3 regions of the Paenibacillus sp. P4_E11 genome follow, and region 1 is predicted to be linked to each of the others. Evidence: riboswitches for the same ligand, from Rfam matches in the RefSeq annotation. Region 1 holds a riboswitch; each other region holds the start of a gene.

Region 1 (5,014 bases):
AAATCCGCGTGCTGCAGTCACAAATTAACCCGCACATGATGTACAACACCTTGAACACGATCAGCGTCTACGCCACGCTTAGGAATTATAAAAAAATCAAGTCGATGATGCGCAGTCTGATCTCGATCCTGCGATATTCAATGGAAAACTACGAACAACTCGTTCCGCTTTCCCGGGAGTTGAGTTATTTAACCGATTATGTGAGCATAATTCAGCTGCGGTACGATCGTCGTATTTTCCTGAAATTAGAGATAGAAGAGCGTCTAAACGAAATGCTCATTCCAAAATTGCTTTTACAGCCTTTGATCGAAAACTCACTGTTCCACGGTATTTTGGCCAAGGAAGACGATGAAGGATTAATAACCGTTCGGGCTATCCAGGTTTCGGAAGAAAAAGTCCTGCTGCAAGTTGAAGATAATGGCATAGGATTTGATCCGGATCGGCTGAAAGCGCTTTATACTAATTTGATACAAGGTCTGCCGGGTGAGAGCATCGGCGTGAAAAACGTATGGGAGCGGGTTAGACTGCTTTATGGCGAGCAAGCGGACTTTCAAATTCATAACATGGGGAACGGAGCGGTTGTCTCTATCTTCATTCCTAACGGTAGACTGGACTACGAAAGAAAGGATACTTCATAATATGGCACCATATAAAGTGATCATTGTCGAAGACGAGAAGCCGGCTCGCGAAGTGTATAAGCAGATGATCACCGAGAAATACGGTCTGTTCCATGTTGTGGGGGAGGCGACGAACGGGGAAAAAGGGTTGCTGTTGTGTAAAGAGCACAAACCCCACTTTCTGGTCACGGATCTGACGATGCCGGTTATGGGTGGAATCGAGATGATGGTTGAGCTGACCAAGCTGGAACAGGAGATGCCGATTATGGTCATTTTAAGTTGCCATAGTGACTTTCACCTCGCGCAGAAGGCGATCGATCTGGGTGCATCGTCGTATTTGTTGAAGGAAGACTGCATGGCACAAGATACGTTGCTTGCCGAAACGCTAAAGAAGCTTATACCTAAGCTAGAGGGGCACGTCTATGCTGAGCACATGCCAATCAGTGATCATGTGCCCAGTCACCCGAACGACGTCATGGAGTATGTCATTCAGCAACTGAAAGCTGATGTTAGCAAGTCTTATCGTATGGAATCAGTGGCCGCACAAGCTGGCTACAGCGCACCATATTTCAGCGCCATGTTCAAAAAAGCGACTGGTCGAACGTTTACTCAATATATCATGGAGCTGCGGATCAACAAAGCCAAGCTACTAATTACAACTACAAATTTTCGGACACACGAAATCGCTGAGCTGGTCGGTCTGGAAAATTACCGGCATTTCAATAAAATTTTCAAACGAATGGTTGGCATGAATCCAAGTGATTATCGAAATGTCCTGTTGAATGAACATCGATGAATCTAACAATCTATTAGACTTCTTAAAAATGCAGTGGTAAGATAGCAAGTACAATTGCATATGCAAGGGAATAGGTGCCGGACTCGCAATAGTCTGGTTAAAAGGGAAGACCGGTGTAATGCCGGCACGGACCCGCCACTGTAAAGACTGCCTTTATAACAAGGCATTTCTCGTCAATCGCCACTGGATCAGTAGATCTGGGAAGGCGTCGAGAATGAATCCAAGTCAGGAGACCTGCCTATTTCAACAGCACTACGACCCTACGTGGAATTAGGGAGTGTTAGAGATAGGCTAGTTCGTCATATTGGTGTTTTCTGTTTTTTCGTGGAAACTACTTTTCATGTCGAGATCCAAGCATTTCTAACATTCACCATGTTGGAAATGCTTTTTTTATGTTTTTTTCAGTGTAAGGGAGGCATGGGGTATTAAAGGCAAATTGCTAATCATCGGCTATAGCACTTACGTCGACATCATTGCAGAGCTACTAACGGATCAGCTTGTCGTTCGCACCGGTATGACTGAAGAAGTGAGCCGCGCACAGGAAGCCGTTCGTCAGGCTAAGGCTGGTAAAAAAGTAGCGGTTATCTCAAGTGGCGACGCTGGTGTGTACACGGAGAACCCGTCAAATCGTGGAGACGCAAAAAATATTGCTCAAGTATCGTTCCCCGGATACTACGGTCGGGATTGTGAAAAGCGCCTGCCGCTTATGGAAGCCGACATGCGGGAGAAGGACATTCGTTCCCACGCGATGATTCTTGCCGGGTGGGCGCTTGATCCGAATATTCATCACAAGGATGAGTATCGTTCCAAGCTGTACGACAAGGCGTTCACACACCGCTACCGCCGAGGGATCAAGTCATGATGTTGTCGCTGCAAGAAGGGGAGATTCCGACAATCCGCGTAAGCGGAACTTATGCCGTCGTGGCGATTACGAAGCATGGCGTAGAAATGGCGAGAACGCTGCAGGGGAGCTTGGGCCAAGCGGTAGATGTCTAATATATGAGCAAGTTCGGCAGAGGGGACGAAGCGGAGCGCTCGGTTCAGCTGTTCGAAGGAAGTGCGCGGCTGCCGTTCCCTGCCCTGTTCCCGCAGTACCAAGGACTTATCATCATTATTTCGCTTGGCGCACTCGAAAGCCTCAGTCTGGTCAAGAAAAAATCAGGAAACGTGACAATTTCCGTAGGAGTCGTTCAACATGAATAAGCAAAACCAAGAAGCAATTCAACGCAGGTTGATCATAGCTGGAACAGGAAGCAGTGTAGGCAAAACAACGCTAACTATCGGCATCATGTCCGCCTTGCGCAAGCGAGGGCTAGTCGTGCAAGGCTTCAAGTGTGGACCGGATTATATCGATCCCACCTACCATACAGCCGTAACGTCAAGGCCATCCCGTAACCTGGACAGTTGGATGATGAACGAAGATTGTGTTCGGGAAGTATTCAATCGAGGCAGTAAAGGGGCGGACATTTCCATCATAGAAGGGGTTATGGGGTTGTTCGATGGTCGAAGCTCGCTCTCTAACGAGGGGAGTACGGCGCATATAAGTGAAATTGTAGAGGCTCCCGTTCTTCTGGTGCTCAATGTCCAGAGTATGGCCCGCAGCACAGCTGCCATAGTGAAAGGCTTCCAGTCGTTCTCCCCTGGCGTACGGATCGGTGGCATTATCGCCAACAAAGCGGGAAGTGAAAGTCATTACAAGCTGGTGAAGGACGCGATTGAGCAGGAATGCGGCGTTCCCGTCATTGGGCACTTGAAGCGGGACATGCAGCTCGGTATTCCTGAGCGTCATCTCGGACTCGTTCCCTCTATCGGTAGGGGGGAGCTCGAACCCTTCTTCACACGGCTAGGGGAGCAAGTAGCCGAGCATATCGACTTGGATCGGCTTCTGGAAATCGCTGAAAGTCCGCCGCTTTCACTTCCGCTGCGTCTTCTGAATGAATCGCCGCTTTTCACGGATCAGCCGACTTCGAAGCGCGGTATACGCCTGGCTGTAGCCAAGGACGCCGCTTTTCATTTCTATTACCCGGAAAATCTGGAGTTGCTCGAGCAGGCAGGGGCAGAGCTAGTCTTCTTCTCCCCATTGGCAGGCGAGCGTGTTCCTGCTGATGCAGACGGCCTCTATATCGGCGGTGGCTTTCCCGAGGAGTTCGCTGGGCGATTAGCTGAGCTGACCGTGGTTAAGGAATCGTTCAAGCAACGGATAGAACAAGGACTGCCCACTCTGGCAGAATGCGGCGGTTTCATGTTCTTGACGGATTCGATTGAAGATACGCAAGGCAACCGTTATCCCATGGTCGGTCTGATCCAAGGCCAAGTCGTGATGCAGACGAAGTTCGCGGCATTAGGCTATCGAGAAGTGACCGGGATGGACGGTAACTTCCTGCTTGGAACCGGGGACATCGCCAGAGGGCATGAGTTTCATTACTCGACATTCCAGCCTGGTGAACAGCTGCGACTTGCTCCGGCTTTTGAGTCCCAAGGGCGTGCAGGTACCAAACCAGAAGGATATGCAGTCGGAAACTTGGTCGCAGGCTACCCGCATGTTCATTTTGCCTCCAATCCGGGGATGATCCAGAATTGGTTGAATGCTTGCGAGCTCTATAACAAGGAGATCAAGTAAATGTCGATCCAGCAAATATTGCGAAACCGTAGAGCGGTAAGAAGCTGCAAGGCTCAAGAAGTAGAAACAGAGAAAATCTCTGCGCTGCTCGAAGCGGCGGTGTGGGCGCCTAACGACAGGCAGCGTCTTGCGATTCCTGGAAAGAGGCGCTTCTGAGATGGGCCTCACCAACATGAGCTATGTTCACGCCAAGTGGGAAGAGATGCCGGGTGATGAGTTGGCGGATGTCGTGTTCGGGGTCAATTGCTATTACCGGATGCAGGATATTGATCAAGCTCGGATCAATCTTAATAATGGGGCCAGACGATTGGCGATGATCGGGATGACGAGTGGACCGAAGAAGCCGCATTATTGGGATATTCATCAGGAGTTGGGATACCGCATCAAGTTTTCACGTCGCGATTATATCCATCTGACCAACCTGTTGTATGGCCTTGGCATTGACGTAAACTGTAAGATTATCGATCTGCAAAGAACATACACCTATGCGAGTGAGCAGCAGTTTATTGAGCAAAATTTGAACGGCATCCTGACCCCGGACTTTGATCGGACCGAGGCGATGAACATCCTGCTTCGCTACACCAGTACGGTGGATGGAAAAGTAGTCTATGTACACCACTTTAAGGCGGCGCTATTGTATTGGAAGCCGGAGCAGCGACTGTCCCTTAGAAGTTGAGGTAGCGTAGTCGAATGATATGCAGTCTCTTTGTATTGCCAGGTGAAAAGGTGTACCATGTAGGAATGGCAATCTGCAAATCTACATGACTTCCGTCGTATCGGAATAATACCAGACTATCGGGAGGGACACCTTGTGACACCCACATGGCGATTCATTCATACAGGCTTACGCTCTCCAGCGGAAAATATGGCAATCGATGAAGCAATCTTGACCGCTCACAGTGAAGGGCTCGTTCCGCCGACTGTTCGTTTCTACGGCTGGAACCCACCGACCTTATCCATTGGCTACTTTCAGAAAGCAGA
Region 2 (11,116 bases), on a different contig from region 1:
AAACTCGTAAACTTAACATAAGGGTATAGGATGGTAAGACCAGGACAGGTCGGGTGATTACCAGCCGTGCTGATTTGAAATGGAAGGAACATGCAAACCATGGTTGAGCGTTTTGTCTCTTGTGGTCTGACCATATTATAAATGGCGATTTCAGGGGAAGCTGATCGACCACTATTGTGAAACCTAAAAAAATAGGCTTACAGCCACTACAGGGAGAGAAAATGTATGCATATTGATGGATTTATTACAGCACTTGGCACTCCGCTTGACAATGCGGGAGAGGTCGTCGTTTCGAGTTTACAGCGTCATGTTGAGGATCAAGTCCAAGCGGGCGCTGCGGCGCTCCTGGTCATGGGATCGATGGGACAGCAACCGTATATTAAAGCAAGTGAACCAGTTCGTATTGCCCGTACCGTCGTTGATACCGTGAAAGGCGCAAGCCCAGTCCTTGTCGGTGTAATGGACAATTCGATCGGTCGCGTGAAGGAGAGAATCGAAGAGCTGCGAGGACTTGATATTGACGGAGTCGTCATGACTACGCCTTACTATTATCCGATGTCCCAAGAGGATATCAAGGCATTCTTCACGGCACTTGCCTCAACATCACCATTCCCTATTTACTTGTATGATCTGACCGTCGTGACACAGAGTAAGATCACAGCAGATACTGCGGCACAGCTGATGACTGTTCCTAATATAGCCGGGATCAAGACAGGTGACTTGACGACCGCACGTGTGCTGTCGAGACTTAAGGCTTCCGTCAATCCTGCGTTCAGCGTCATGTTCAGTGGACTTGATCTGTTCGATGCCGCTTACGCGTATGGAATCCGACAAAATCTGGACGGGATGTTCAGCTGTACTGCGGCAATAGGGTCCAGAATGTACAAGGCACTGGCTAAAGGCGACAGCGTAACGGCTGCTCAAGCATTGGATGACATCTTACTAGTACGCGATACGTTCATACAAGTCGGTGTATTCCCAGCCTTCACTCACTCGATGAACCTGCTCGGATTCGAAGGATCGTTCCACCCTGATTATATGAAGCCACTGAATGCAGAGCGTCAGGAGATTGTGAAAGCTTGCATGAAGCAAGTGAACTTGATCTAAAGGTTGAGAAAAGTATAGAATACAAAACCATCTCTCGGTGAACGGGAGATGGTTTCGTGTTCTTCCGGGATTCGCACGGTATAAGAAAAAGCCGGAGGAGCAGGGCTCTTCCGGCTTGCCAAGCGTACAGACTTCATAAGCGGCGATTCGTCTATTCTTCAGAGAGTTCCTTCAGAGATTTAACTTTCCCATGAGGGTGCTGCGTTTGCTTGCGCATTTTGCTCGCGTTTTCTCGAAGTCTTTTGGACGTGGTCACTGGGAAAACCCCCTATTCGCTATGATGTTGACGCTCCTCTATAGGATGTCACACCATGCCGATCTTTACTCAACTAGGGTGTGGAATGAATCAACTTTCAATATTTGGAGGCTGTTGATTGGGTTGCTGTCTGCGATTGAGAATTCCTTTGGCGAATTTCCAACCAGCACCTAGTAAAACTACAACGACAATCCAGAATTTTTTGGCTAGCAGCACGATCAACGCAATTAGACCAACCTTCTTGGCGACAACCAACCCTGCGCCCCCGAGAATGAGTGCGGTTAATCCTAACTCGGACACCTTGTCCGTTGAGGCGTTGAAATCTTCGTACCGTTGTCCTTGTGTAGGGGTCAACTTCGGCAAGATTTGCTCGGTCAATACTTTGCGGTCGGCATCACGATGCGCGGGATCGGACACTAGAACGGCTGAGATATAACCGGTTCGTGTCAAGTAACGAACGTTGTAGTTGAGCAGCGGTACTTTCTGTGCATCTTCCGCGAGCATCGACCAAGTCAGATTATGAGTTTTGTCCTCATAGAAAGGATTGATGTCCCAGCCCGTTACGAAGAGCTGCTCTTCCTTGGTCCTGTTTTTATTGGATTCTTCCGTTCCCTTCTTATAGCTTTTCAATATGGCATCCGCATCAATCTTGCTCTTCTCCTCATCCTTGATGTGTCCGGACTCCGCATACTCGAATATGACGATCCAGTTTTGCTTAGGGTCTTTCGGGTAGACGCTGCCAATCTCTCTTCCGCTAGGTGAGTCTTTGCTATCTGTCATCATGAGCTTCGTGTTGTCCGAATCAAGAAAAACGAAATCCGTGCCCAGATCCAGGGATGCTATTTTCCCAAGCTGTACGGGCTTGCCGCCTTCGATCCAATTGTACTTTTTGTCCTCGGCCAATGCGTTGCCGGAAAACAACAGGATGCAGAGAAGGGATAAAGCTAAGGTTCGACGTAAAATCATGAATTGAGCCTCCATGCTCAGAGTAGGAAATCATCTCGGTTATACCATTTTATTACTATAAATCCAATAAAAATATTTACTAGGAGCACGAGAGTAGACTATCAGGACAAATCAGGACTATCGGGAACACTTGCCAGAATGAAGGTCATGAACTATAATTCATAGCGTGAAGCTTGATCAAACGAATACTTTGGAACACCCAACAGGTGCCGCACAAGTTCAGCCAATTGCTAGCGATCATGCGGTTAAAAGGGAAGTCGGTGCAAATCCGACACGGTCCCGCCACTGTAATATAGGGATTTTCTTCAATTAAGCCACTGTCCGTGAGGATGGGAAGGCGAGGAAAGTCAGCAACCTATAAGTCAGGAGACCTGCCTGTATGGAGTAAAGCTCATGGAATCCTTCGAGGAAAAGGACCGGCTGAATCAGGAAAATGAATGTTCGCATACTTCCGCGGAAGATGGATGTTTGTGGCGTTTCCTTCGATTTGCTGAACCTCTGTCCACCTGGATAGAGGTTTTTGTTTGTTAGACATTCCTTCTTAGCGTGTGTCCATGTTATTCTGGCGAAGCAAGCTCTCAACTATTGTTAGACGGGGAGAGATTGAGCATGAAGAAACAATTGGCCATATGGCTTGTGGCGGCACTGGTCGCGCTAAGTGCGGCCGGCTGTGCAGACAAAGAGAAAGAGGGCGTGAAAGAACCTGCCAAGGTTGCGGCATCAACGCCAGCACCGAGCCCGACAGCAGCGAATAGCAAGAAGACTGTTTATCCGTTGACGGTGAAGGACGCATCCGGTAAGGAAGTGACGTTCGCCAAAGCTCCTGAGCGAATCGTATCTCTTTCACCTAGTGAAACAGAAGTGTTGTTCGCACTAGGATTGGGCAGTAAAATAGTAGGGGTAACCGAATACGACGACTATCCGGCAGAAGCCAAAACGAAGCCGAAGATGGGCAACCTGCAGGGCAACACGGAGGCGATCATTGCGGCGAATCCGGACATTGTGTTCGCAGGGCTGTCCCTTAACAAGAAGTCGGTGGAGAAGCTGACGGAATTGAAGCTGAACTTATTCTCTGTAGAACCGAAGACAGTTGATCAAACGATGGACCGTATAGCTGTATATGGTAAAATTACCGATACCCAGGAGCAGGCAGACAAAGTCATTGCGCAAATGAAAGCCGAGAAACAGAAGGTCGTCGATGCGGTTAAAGGGTTGAAGGACGATCAGAAGAAAAAAGTATACATCGAATTCTCTCCCGGCTGGACAGTCGGCAAGGGTGAGTTCATGGACGATCTGATCACGCTGGCAGGCGGGGTGAACGTAGCATCTGACTTGACTGGCTGGAAAAAGATCAGCGAAGAAAAAATTATTCAGTCGAACCCGGATGTCATATTGTTCGCCAAAGGGGTGCCGGACTTGGAAAAAACGATTCGCGGCCGCAGCGGCTGGGATAAAATCAACGCGCTCAAAAATGCCCGCGTAGTCGGTCTGGACGATAACCTGTTGTCCCGCCCGGGTCCTCGCGTAACGCAAGGGTTGACTGATATTGCCAAAGCCATCTATCCGGATCTGGTGAAATAAGGATGAGGAAAAAGCTGTTATTGTGGGGAGGAGCAGGGATGCTTCTCCTTGTTCTCTCTATGGTTATCAGCTTGTCGATGGGATCGGCGCGACTTCCGATTTCACACGTATGGCTGATTTTGCTGCATCATATACCGGTAGTAGGGGACTGGATCCACCCTGTGTGGCCGGAATCGTCCGAACAGATCGTGCTGAAGGTGCGATTCCCTAGAATTATGCTTGGCATCCTGGTAGGCGCTTCTTTGTCGCTCGCTGGGGCCGGGTTCCAAGGCGTGCTGCGCAATCCATTGGCAGACCCTTACACGCTTGGTGTCGCGTCCGGTTCTTCCGTGGGAGCGGCTTTTCTTATATTATTCGGGCTGCAGTATGCGTTGTTGGGGAACTGGACGATTCCGGTTGTGGCGTTCGTGACGGGCTTGATCAGCTTATGGATTGTATTCCGATTGGCTAACTTCCAGGGCAAGTTCCAAATGGAGACGATGATACTGTCCGGTGTTGTGGTGTCGGCTTTTCTTGGGGCGATGGTATCGTTTATGGTGTCGCTGTCGAATCGTGTTGTGAATGAGATTTTGTTCTGGCTGATGGGCAGTCTGGCGCTTCGTGGATGGTCTTATTCAATCGTTGTATTACCTTATTTGGTCATTGGATTCGTGGTGCTAGTTATATATTCGCGATCGTTGAACTTATTTGCTCTGGGAGAAAGACAGGCTGCGCATCTGGGTGTTCCGGTCGAGCGTACGAAAAAGCTGGTGCTGGTGTTCTCGACCCTACTGACGGCTGCAGCAGTGTCGGTATCCGGGGTTGTTGGGTTTGTGGGGCTGATTACTCCGCACTTGGTGAGGCTTATAGTTGGCCCTGATTATCGATTGATCATCCCCTTGTCAATGATAGGCGGCGGTATATACGTGTTGTGGGCGGACACGGTGGCTCGGATGGCGCTCAGTCCGACAGAAATTCCGTTAGGCGTAGTCACTGCTTTTCTGGGAGCGCCATTCTTCGCGTATTTACTCAGTAAGCACAAGAAAACGATGAAGGGCTGATGGAGTACGATGATTGCTGTACATAACGTTTGCAAGTCGTTTGACCGTCAGCCGATCTTGAAGGACGTCGAGATGTCCGTACATCGTGGGGAGCTGTTCGGGATTATCGGGCCGAACGGTAGTGGAAAGTCCACTTTACTGAAGCTGCTGTCAGGTGTGGAGTCGGTGGAATCCGGTACGGTTCGGCTGGATGGACGGGAAATCGGGACGTATTCACGCCGAGAGATGGCCCAGTGGGTGGCCGTGCTGCAGCAAGATGCTCTGCCTGCGATCGGGTTCACCGTTCGGGACGTAGTGGAGATGGGACGGTTTCCGTTCCAGAACTGGCTGGGCGACGAGGCGGAGGATCAGGCCGTGCTGCTCGACGGCATTATGGAGAAGCTGGGCTTGCTCCATCTCGCCGAGCGGACGCTCGAGCATCTGAGTGGCGGCGAACGGCAGCGTGTCGCACTAGCCAAAGTGATGGCACAACAGCCCAAGCTGCTGCTGTTGGATGAGCCGACGACGTATCTCGACATCGGCTACCAGGTGCAGATGATGGACGCCGTTCGGCGTTGGCAGACGGAGGCCGACTTGACAGTCGTCGCTGTGCTGCACGACCTGAACTTGGCGGCGCAGTATTGCGACCGGCTGCTTGTGCTGCACGATGGCGCCGTAGCGCAAGTGGGCACTCCGCACGAGGTGATACGCCGAGAGCTGATCGCTGCCGTCTATGGGACGGAGCCGATCATTACGGCGCATCCTGTGAGTGGCGTGCCACAGATTATGCTGCAGCCCGGGTGGGTTGGGGTTTGAGGGGTGTAGGGGCGCGTGAAGGATGGACATCGGAGATCGAATGCTGAACGGTGAACACCGAATGCTGAATGCCGAAGACCGAACACCGAACACCGAATGCTGAACGCCAAACACGAACCAACAACTAAATAACGAACTCCAAATGGCGATGTCCGAATGTTTGAGTGCTGAACGGAAATACAGGATGTAGAAAGCTGAATGCCAGAGAATAGAAGAACTGAGTTCCTCTATTTGTATAAACAATGGAACAATCTCACGAATAGGAGAACTGAGTTCCTCTATTACGTCCAAGTAACAATATACTAGACAAGAAACTCGTGAATAGAAGAACAGGGTTCTCTTATTCTTGCTAACGCCGCGATAATATCACGAATAGAAGAACTGAGTTCCTCTATTCGTGAATGGAAGTATACAAACTTGGTATTGGGGGCTTGGGGATGACTAACAGTAGGGTGAATAGCGAACAAGAACAGCTCGTGACGGATTGGGTTGGGCAGATTCATCCGCTGGATGAAGGGACTATCTTAGCGGCGCGGCAGCGGTTGGATCAATTGACCAAACCGCCGGGGAGTCTCGGACGGTTGGAGGAGATCGCCTGGCAAGTGGCGGGGATTACCAGCACATTGGCCCCCGACTTGTCACGCAAGGCGGTCATTATCATGGCTGGCGACCACGGTGTGTGCGCAGAAGGCGTAAGTGCCTTCCCACAGGAGGTGACGCCACAGATGGTGTTGAACTTCCTGCACGGCGGAGCCGCTGTGAACGTACTGGCCCGTCATGTGGGAGCGGATGTGGTATGCGTGGATGTTGGCGTGAACGCCGACATGGCGCATCCACAGCTCGTGTCCCGCAAGGTGAAGTACGGAACGGCGAATATCGCCGTAGGGCCGGCGATGAGCCGGGAGGAAGCCGCTCAAGCGATCATGGCCGGCGTCGAGACGGTACGTGAGCTTGTTGAGCGCGGCTACCGACTGTTCGCGACAGGCGAGATGGGCATCGGCAACACCACGCCGAGTTCGGCACTACTCGCGGCGCTGACCGGTGCCGATGCCGAGACCGTAGTCGGTATCGGCACTGGCATCGACGAAGCGAAGCGACTGCACAAGGCCGCGGTCGTACGCCGCGCGCTGGAAGTAAACCGCGTCGACGCGGGCGACCCGCTCGACACGCTTGCTGCGCTCGGCGGCCTGGAGATCGCCGGCCTCGTCGGCGTGATCCTCGGCGCCGCCGCGCATCGCTGCCCCGTCGTGATCGACGGGTTCATTTCTTCGGCGGCTGCGCTAGTGGCGAGCCGCCTGTCGCCTGTGGCAGCAGGCTACATGCTGCCGTCGCATTTGTCACAGGAGCAAGGCCACCGGCAGCTCCTGGCTGGCATCGGGCTGAAGCCGATGCTGGAGATGGATATGCGCCTGGGCGAAGGCACCGGCGCTGTCTTGAGCTTCCCGATTGTGGAAGCGGCAGTGAAGATTATGAACGAAATGGCCACGTTCGAAAGTGCAGGCATTTCTAAGGAATAGGGGCGGGGACGAACATGACGATGAGGCATATTCTCGTAACAGGCGGCGCACGCAGCGGCAAGAGCGCGTTCGCCGAGCAATTGGCCGTACGCTTGGGCGAGCGCGGCACATACGTCGCGACGGCGCAGGCGCTCGACGCGGAGATGGCCGACCGCGTTGCCCAGCATCGCGCTCAGCGGGACAGCGCCGCGCCCGGCTTCTGGGCGACGGCGGAGGAGCCGCTAAGACTTGCCGAGTTGCTCGGCAAGCTCGGCTCCGCATCCGAGCAAGCCACGGCCCCGCCGCCCGGCTTCGGGCCCAAGCTCACCGCGCCTGTGACTCTCGGCACTGCACCCGAGCGCGCCACGCCTGCACCGATTGGCTCCGCACCCGAGCGCGCCACGCCTGCACCGATTGGCCCCGCGCCCGAGCACGCCACGCCTGCACCGATTGGCTCCGCGCCCGAGCACGCCACGCCTGCACCGATTGGCTCCGCGCCCGAGCACGCCACGCCTGCACCGATTGGCTCCACGCCCGAACGCGCCGCTGGCCCCAACAGCACTGTCGTACTGGTCGACTGCCTGACGCTGTGGCTGTCGAACTGGGTGCTGGCGCACGAGGAGGACGAGCGTTTGGCAGCGTTAATCGACGAGAAGCTTGATGAGCTAGTCGATGCGGTCCGCCAGTTTCAGGGGTCTCTGGTACTTGTCACCAACGAAGTGGGGAGTGGGATTGTACCTGCATACAAGTTGGGCCGTGTGTACCGTGACTTGGCGGGGCGCATGAACCAACGATTAGCGCAAGTAAGTGATAGGGTGTTTCTGGTTACGGCTGGTATTCCGATTGAGCTCAAAAGCCAAGCATTTTCCCTGGACAGCTTATAACCTATTCCTTAAATGAGCTACCCTTCCAAGAGGAGGATACTATTCATATAGACGGGTTGTTAGCAGCATTCTTATGGAAGATGTCAACTATACTGTGACCGCCCCATACTGATATAGTTGTTTAGAGGAAGATAACGGATAAAAGTTTGTGGTTACTACTAAGTTCGGAAACAGAAATAACGGAAATTTATTCCGCTAATGAACGAATAGAAGATTGTGCAACTCAAATAGTGGAGTATTTTTCCGCTATTCAAAATGTATCACCAATTTCACGGATGATGTAATGAAATAGCGGAAATTTTTTCCGCTAATTCATCTAAAAGGTCAGCCGTTTCAGCAATAACGGAAAAAATTTCCGTTATTTACGCTAGCGCAATCCACACAAGATGAAGGGGGCAACGGGGAATGCTGTTCTATTCCATACAAGAGACCGCATGGATGGTGGCTGCGGCGATCATTCTTGATTGGCTGATCGGCGATCCGCGCTGGCCTACCCATCCCGTCATCTGGATCGGACGCTTCATCAAGCGATTCTCGGGCTGGCTTCGCCGCGGCGAGGAGGCGGCTCCAGCGACTTCCGAGTCCCAGCCCGAGTCCCGGTCCGCCCCGTCCCCCTCACGTCTACGTGTACAAGGGATACTCCTGACGCTCGCCACCGTCTCGTTGTCGTTCCTGGCTGTCTGGGCAATCTGGGCGATTGCGCGCGAACTACATCCTTGGCTCGGCTATGCGGTCAACATCTGGTTCATCTCCACGACGATTGCGGTCAAGGGGTTACGCGATGCCGCGACGCTGGTGTACAAGCCGCTAAGCGAAGGCAACCTGCCTGAAGCGCGACGTTATGTCGGCTACATTGTAGGCCGAGACACCGATTCGCTGAATGAGAAGGAGATCGTGCGAGCCACGGTAGAGACAGTGTCCGAGAATACTGTTGACGCTGTCGTTTCACCGCTCGTGTTCGCTCTACTCGGCGGCGCACCGCTCGCCATGCTCTATAGAGCGGCTAATACACTCGACTCGATGGTCGGCTACAAGAATGAGAAATACATCCACTTCGGCTGGGCATCGGCGAGGTTCGACGATGTGCTGAATTACGTCCCAGCCCGTATGACTGGGCTCCTTATTGTCTTGTACAGCTTGTTCGAGCCCACCTTTTCCACCGGCAAGACGTTCCGCTCGATCCTCCAGTTCGCGCATCTGCACCCGAGCCCGAACAGTGGCATTCCGGAATCTGCGGTAGCCGGGGCGTTGGGTATCCAACTGGGAGGAACGAATCACTATGGGGAATTGATCAGCGATAGAGCCAGAATGGGCTGGCCGACTAGAGAGCTGGAGCAAGAGGACATTCGGCGAACGAATCGGGTCTGCTTCGGAATAAGCTTGCTGCTAACAGGGGGGTTCATAGTCATATGGGTACTTTCCGGCCTATAGTATGGCTGCAGGCAGTTGCAGCTGCATTTCAATTTCTGACCTGTATCCCGATTCCTATACAGCTGCATTATGATGAGCGATTGTTCCGCCGTAGCGCGGTGTTCTACCCGTTCGCCGGTGCGGTCATCGGACTAGTACTATTATTCGCGGCTGTCGCACTCGACTCACTGCTTCCTGCTGCTCCTGCTGCCGTGCTCCTGCTAGGAATCTGGATCGCACTCACGGGTGGGCTTCATATGGACGGGTTAATGGATACTGCGGACGGTGTACTGAGCCATCGCTCCAGAGAACGGATGCTGGAGATTATGAAAGACAGTCGAGTCGGAGCGATGGGCGTCATCGTCGGAGGCTGGCAACTTCTGCTGAAAGCCGCCTTGCTATATGCTTGGCTGGAGTATGCTCAGCAATGGCATGACCTGCTTATGCTTGTGCTGATTCCGATCTGGAGCCGGTTGTTCATGGTATGGGCCATTGCGGGCTGGCCATACGCTCGCCAGGGAGAGGGAATGGGGCGGCTCGTTGCGACGGTCTCTTACAGAGAGGGCTGGGTCGCATCACTATTGGCCACCGCCCTCACTCTGCTGACCTTATATATAGGGATAGTAAACGCAGAAGTCACGCTCTTACCCGCACTCCTATCCGCACTCGTCATAACAGTCGCCCTTGCCGCCGCCACGGCTCTAATCGGCTGGCTGCTGGCTCGCTACATGGCAGGCAAGCTGGGCGGCCTAACTGGGGACACCTACGGGGCTATCAACGAACTACTTGAATCCGCGCTGCTGCTGATCACTATGATCGCACTCATGCAGGGATAATCTGGATAGAAATGAGGCGTTACACGATGCTGGAACGATACGGTCACGGCGGAGACATTACGACAGCCGAAGATGAATTCGGCCTGCCCGAAGGCGGCTTCCTGGATTTCAGCTCGAACATGAATCCGCTGGGTCCTCCCGACATCATTGGGGAGCTCGTTGCTTCCCATTGGAAGGATCTCGCCCGCTACCCGGACCCGGCTGTGAGAGAACTCCGCACCAACTTGTCGCAAAGATACGATATCGAGCCGGACAGCATCTTGGTAGGAAACGGAGCCGCGGAGCTAATCGATCTGGCTGTGCGCGTGATTCGGCCGAATAGGACGGGTATTGCCCGACCCTCGTTCACGGAGTACGAGGAAGCGGTCCGGAAGACAGGCAACACGTGCCTGAACATCCCTTTATACGCGGAGTGCGGCTTCTCCCCACAGGAACAAGACGTCCGTGCGGCAGCGAAGCAAGCGGACTTGCTCGTATTGGGGCATCCGAACAACCCGACTGGACAATTACTCGATCCACAACTGATCCATACATTATCTCAAGATGGCGTTCCGATCCTGCTCGATGAGGCTTTCATGGATTTTGTACCGGATGAGCCGTCGTTCAGCTTGTTGAAGCTTGCTTCTCGCACCCCGCATCTGCACGTACTACGCTCCATGACCAAGTTTTACGCGATACCAGGTATTCGACTTGGGTTCATCGTGTCCCATCCGGACTCGATTCGGAAACTTCGGGAACAGCAGGT
Region 3 (4,987 bases), on a different contig from region 1:
ATTGGGGCTGATGGGGAGACGCATTCTGCCTTCCAGTTCCGTCTCCCATTCGGGGTCGTGATCGGAGACAGCATTAGTGCGGGTTCTCCCCAAACTAGAAGCAGAATGCAAGTAGATGGTGCACCTGGGTTCAGTCCCGAGCATAACAATGTACCGGGTCAGTTGTCTTATGAACTGGGAACGATTACGGGGCTGCATTGGTACAATCACGGGATTGGCGGTCAGCGGACCGATGAGATCTGGGCGAGATGGCGTCGTGATGTGTTAGGGGAAACCATCGAGCTGGGAGACAGCCGTGGTGCGAAAACACTGGAAGGCAAGCCCTACGCCTTATTTATCGTTGCGGGAATTAACGATGTGTTCCAGAATCGCGATGACGCCTTCATCCAACGTTATTGGATTCATATGGCGAAGAGTGCGAAGGAGCATGGCATTCTCAGCATATTTTCCAATATGGGTGAACATAATGCCGCTACTCCAGCTTGGCGTGATCAGATTCGCAGGTTGAACACATGGATGAGTGAGCATCTACCAGCATATGGTGCTACTGTAGTAGACTTCTATGAATGGTCTAAGGATCACGAGCGTGGAATCGGTGTTAACCCTGGTTTATTCGTCGATGACGTTCATCCATCCAGAAGCGGATTCCAGTCACTCGCACACCACTTTGCCGCACAATGGACCAGTATTCCAATCTACCTTCAGGGCATTCAACTCGAAAGCGTGATAGATACGGATGCTCCGCTTGATTCATATAGTAGGCCTCGCAACATCGAAGTAGAACTAGCATCGAACTATGTTCGTTTGGAAAATATTGAGCGTGAATCTATGGAATCTATGAACCGAGCCGTTCAATTCGTACCGATTAACTCGGATGGAACAGGTAATTTGATACAAATCCACATAAAGTCTACGCACCAAAAGTGTGATTACAGCGGCTTTTCGAAGGTTCGGGCAGTGCTAGGCTCGTGGCAGAGAACCTAACATGAAAAAAAGGTGGTTGCTTAGACGAACTTTTATGCTATATAATAGATACATACAGGATAGTAACAGGATATATCTAGGTGTAATTTTATACAGGTAATATACAGATAAACGAATTGCGATTGAAAGCCATTGAAACACTGAGTAAGCTGACCGTAGTTAATTCCATCGGGAGGTGAAGTAAACCACACTGTATTTTTGGATGTAATGAAAGCGTTTGCTGAAATCGAATTTTAAAGCAAGTATCCTAGGGAGGTCGTCGCATTGAAGAGAATGAATCAAGCTATCTTATTGACTATGGCGTCTGCACTTGTATTAAGCGCTTGCAGCAGCAAGACCAATACTGCCACACCTACGCCAGCCAAGTCTAATGAGCCTACTAAATCTGCTGCACCTACTAAGGAAAAGCTCAGCCTTACCTGGATGGTAGGCGTTCCTACCAATACTTCCAGTCTTCCTAGCGGTGATAAAGATTTCATTAAGAAAGCAATTGAAGAGAAGTTCAATGTCGAGATCAAGCTGGATTTCATGTCCATTGGACCGGATTTCACCAATAAGCTGAATACGATGATTGCGTCAGGCAGCGCACCGGATATGTTCCAAGCGGAAGGTACTGCAACGACCAAGTATGTGACAGACGGCGTACTGGCGGATCTGACCAATTACGTAACACCGGCTAAAATGCCGAATTATTTCAAATGGGTAAGCGATGTAGAAATGAAGCGTTACCAAGTGGGCGGCAAGTTCATGCGCGCTCCAGTACCGTTCGAGAAAACCTCCTATGCGTCCTATTATGTGCGGAAAGACTGGATTGATGCATTGAATGCAAAGGATCCTAACTTGAAGCTGAAAGTGCCTACCAATTATGATGAAATGATCGCGGTTATGAAGGCGTTTACGTTCAACGATCCAGATGGCAACGGTAAGAATGACACGTATGGTTTTACAACAGCCGGTTCAGGTACGTCAATCACTGGTGATTTCCCGGAATGGTATAAGAATGGCTTGGTACCAGGATTCTTCATCGACAAAGACAATAATTTCATCGATAGCGGAACGAACTTGCGTACGGCCAAAGTAATTGATGATATTCGTAAAACGCTTGATCTGAAAGTTGTCGATCCGGACTGGTTTCTCAACAAAGCAGGCGATGCAGCTACCAAAGTTCAACAAGGTAAAGTAGGGATTTTCTACTCTGGTGTACGTGACATTGCATTTGACAACACGAATAACAGTACACAGAAGAAGACCCGTGAAGTGACCGGGAACCAGAAAGCCGAGTTTGCAGCATTCCACGTTGCTGGTGATTTGCCAGTCGCGTACGAACCGCTTCCAGGCGTTCCGTTCTTATTCAATGCCAAGACAGATCCTAAGAAGATCGAACGTACCATCGAAATTTTAGATTGGCTTGCAACCCCAGATGGCTACCTTCTGGCGAACGTAGGTAAAGAAGGCGTTCATTATAAGAAGGAAGGCAACAAAGTCACGCTGATTCAAGATGCAATTAAGAAAGATATCGGGGATAATGGTAACTTCACAGAGATATGGGGCAGTGTATTCAGCTACAACGTTAAAGATCCATCCCGTGCGCTTGGTATCACGATTGTAGATCCTCGTGAGACCGATCATGATCGTGCCATCCTTGAAGTGATGAAGAAGAACAAATTTTATGTACTTGGTACAAACGTATCACCACCTGTAGGTTTGGATATTGGTTCTTACCGTACTCAAATGCGCGCTAAACAAGTGAAAGTGCTGTTTGAGGAGAAAGACTCCAGCAACTGGCCGAAGTATTTAGCAGAACTGTTGGATACGTATAAGGCAAAAGCTATCTTCGATGCATACGGTGAACAAGTTACGACCGCTCTTGGTAAAAAAGTTACATTCAAAACAGACTGAGTCGAGTAAGAAAGGGGCTTGCGGATTATTGATCTGCAGGCCTCTTTTTCTATCGCTTTTCCATGCCCTTCCATTGACAATTTCAATATATTGATATATTGTTGAGATCGACAACTACATATTGATATGAATGGGTGCCTAGCTAGGTAAATCTAGTGTAGGCTTAATAGGGAAATTCGGTACGTACGAGCGAGTACGAGCAATCCGATGCGGTCCCGCCACTGTAACAGAGAAGCTCGATCCAACAGCCACTTGTCGTGAGACTGGGAAGGCGGATAGAGTGATGAATCTGGAGCCAGGAGACCTGCCCTTCATAATGGCACATTGAACCTACGGGAGATAGGGAAGTGTCGGACAAGCTTGCAAGTTCGTGTTAAGCAACGCTTTCCTGTTGAGAGGCAGGTAGGTGTATCATAGCGTGAATTACAAGGCGTGTCTGACTTTCTATCACAAGTCAGATGCGCCTTTTCATATGGGCAGCTTGGAGTGGAAAGGGTGGAATTAGCGTGCTGGTCGTCTACGATTCAAGAACAGGGAATGTAGAAAGATTCGTGAAGAAACTAGGCTTCAGAGCGATAAAATTACAAGATTGCGAGAGTGCGGCGATGGACGAGCCGTACGTAATGATTACTTATACAACTGGCTTCGGGCACGCTCCGGAGCAGGTGATGTCCTTTCTATCCCGCAACCGCACCTTGTTAAGAGGTGTCTCGGCAAGTGGGAACCGGAATTGGGGAGCCTCATTCGCGAAGAGCGCGGATAAGATTTCGGAGTTGTATGGGGTACCGATCGTACATAAGTTCGAACTTTCTGGAACGGCTATTGACGTAGAACAATTTCAAGAGGGGATGAGACGAGTTGCAGCATATTGAATTGAACAACCAGCTGATGCAAAGAACGGAAGACGGCTTTTACGATCTGGAGAAGGACCGCGAGGCGGCGGCTGCCTTCATGGTGGAGGTACAAGCGAAGAGCGTTCCATTCGGATCGCTGCGTGAGAAGCTGGACTACTTGATCAAGGAAAATTATTATACGAACGTATTCGATCACTATACATACGAGCAAGTGGAGAACGTATACCGCTTGACGGAGGAAGCGGGATTCCGATTCCAATCCTACATGGCGGTTTCGAAGTTTTATAAGGACTATGCCCTCAAGACGAACGACAAGGGGTTGTATCTTGAGCGTTACGAGGATCGGGTTGCCATCGTGGCGCTGTTCCTGGGGCACGGCGATGCAGAGCTTGCCGAGCGGATCGCTCTGGCGATGGTGGAGCAGCGTCTACAGCCGGCCACCCCGACGTTCTTGAACGCCGGGAAGAGCCGTCGCGGCGAGATGGTATCCTGCTTCCTGCTGGAAGCCGACGACTCACTCAACTCGATCAACTATGTGATCGGGACTTGCATGCAGCTGTCCAAGATCGGCGGCGGAGTCGCCGTCAACTTGTCCAAGCTGCGGGGGCGTGGAGAGCCGATCAAGGGCGTGGAGGGCGCAGCGAAAGGCATTATGCCGATCCTGAAGCTGCTGGAGGATTCGTTCTCCTATGCGGATCAGATGGGCCAACGCAAGGGCTCTGGAGCGGCTTATTACAACATCTTCGGCTGGGACGTTATGGAGTTCCTAGACTGCAAGAAGATTAACGCAGATGAGAAATCGCGGATCAAGACATTATCGATCGGGTTGATCGTTCCGGACAAGCTGTACCGGCTGGCGGAAGAGAACAAGCCTCTGACGGTATTCGGCTCCTACTCTGTCTTCAAGGCGTATGGCAAGCACCTCGACGATCTGGACATCGATGAAATGTACGAGGAGCTGCTGGAAAATCCACTGGTGACGAAAAAGACGGTGATGAGCGCCCGTGAGATGCTGACCAAGATCGCCTCGATCCAGCTGGAGTCCGGTTATCCATACATGATGAACAAGTCGAATGCGAACCGCGCTCATGCGCTCAAGGATCTAGGTTCGGTGAAGATGTCCAACCTGTGTACAGAAATATTCCAGCTGCAGGAAACTTCCACGATCAACGATTATGACATGCCGGACCAGATTCGCCGCGACATCAGCTGCAATCTGGCTTCCTTGAACATCGTCAATGTCATGGAGC

The links. Region 1 has a riboswitch for cobalamin ahead of AC1DWB_RS17695 (hypothetical protein). Riboswitches for the same ligand answer to the same signal wherever they lie in the genome.
Region 2: it holds a riboswitch for cobalamin, as region 1 does, so the genes downstream of both, AC1DWB_RS21785 (ABC transporter substrate-binding protein) here and AC1DWB_RS17695 (hypothetical protein) in region 1, are expected to answer to the same signal.
Region 3: it holds a riboswitch for cobalamin, as region 1 does, so the genes downstream of both, nrdI (class Ib ribonucleoside-diphosphate reductase assembly flavoprotein NrdI) here and AC1DWB_RS17695 (hypothetical protein) in region 1, are expected to answer to the same signal.

What each region holds. Positions count from the first base shown of each region.
Region 1 is NZ_JBFUIX010000045.1:10,554-15,567, reverse strand. It holds gene AC1DWB_RS17705 (sensor histidine kinase) at 1-638, shown strand, start outside; gene AC1DWB_RS17700 (response regulator transcription factor) at 640-1,413, shown strand; cobalamin riboswitch at 1,469-1,669, shown strand; partial or broken gene AC1DWB_RS17695 (hypothetical protein) at 1,853-2,117, shown strand; partial or broken gene AC1DWB_RS17690 (precorrin-4 C(11)-methyltransferase) at 2,126-2,275, shown strand; gene AC1DWB_RS17685 (hypothetical protein) at 2,272-2,409, shown strand; gene AC1DWB_RS17680 (hypothetical protein) at 2,413-2,616, shown strand; gene AC1DWB_RS17675 (cobyrinate a,c-diamide synthase) at 2,609-4,033, shown strand; gene AC1DWB_RS17670 (nitroreductase family protein) at 4,034-4,189, shown strand; gene AC1DWB_RS17665 (hypothetical protein) at 4,191-4,709, shown strand; gene AC1DWB_RS17660 (lipoate--protein ligase family protein) at 4,899-5,014, shown strand, end outside.
Region 2 is NZ_JBFUIX010000063.1:16,315-27,430, reverse strand. It holds gene AC1DWB_RS21800 (dihydrodipicolinate synthase family protein) at 226-1,107, shown strand; gene AC1DWB_RS21795 (DUF6254 family protein) at 1,259-1,363, opposite strand; gene AC1DWB_RS21790 (DUF2167 domain-containing protein) at 1,454-2,329, opposite strand; cobalamin riboswitch at 2,517-2,722, shown strand; gene AC1DWB_RS21785 (ABC transporter substrate-binding protein) at 2,939-3,910, shown strand; gene AC1DWB_RS21780 (FecCD family ABC transporter permease) at 3,913-4,950, shown strand; gene AC1DWB_RS21775 (heme ABC transporter ATP-binding protein) at 4,960-5,745, shown strand; gene cobT (nicotinate-nucleotide--dimethylbenzimidazole phosphoribosyltransferase) at 6,183-7,262, shown strand; partial or broken gene AC1DWB_RS21765 (bifunctional adenosylcobinamide kinase/adenosylcobinamide-phosphate guanylyltransferase) at 7,277-7,501, shown strand; gene AC1DWB_RS21760 (bifunctional adenosylcobinamide kinase/adenosylcobinamide-phosphate guanylyltransferase) at 7,577-8,125, shown strand; gene cbiB (adenosylcobinamide-phosphate synthase CbiB) at 8,531-9,556, shown strand; gene cobS (adenosylcobinamide-GDP ribazoletransferase) at 9,535-10,371, shown strand; gene cobD (threonine-phosphate decarboxylase CobD) at 10,398-11,116, shown strand, end outside.
Region 3 is NZ_JBFUIX010000014.1:36,011-40,997, forward strand. It holds gene AC1DWB_RS08310 (SGNH/GDSL hydrolase family protein) at 1-984, shown strand, start outside; gene AC1DWB_RS08315 (type 2 periplasmic-binding domain-containing protein) at 1,249-2,883, shown strand; cobalamin riboswitch at 2,999-3,209, shown strand; gene nrdI (class Ib ribonucleoside-diphosphate reductase assembly flavoprotein NrdI) at 3,390-3,755, shown strand; gene nrdE (class 1b ribonucleoside-diphosphate reductase subunit alpha) at 3,742-4,987, shown strand, end outside.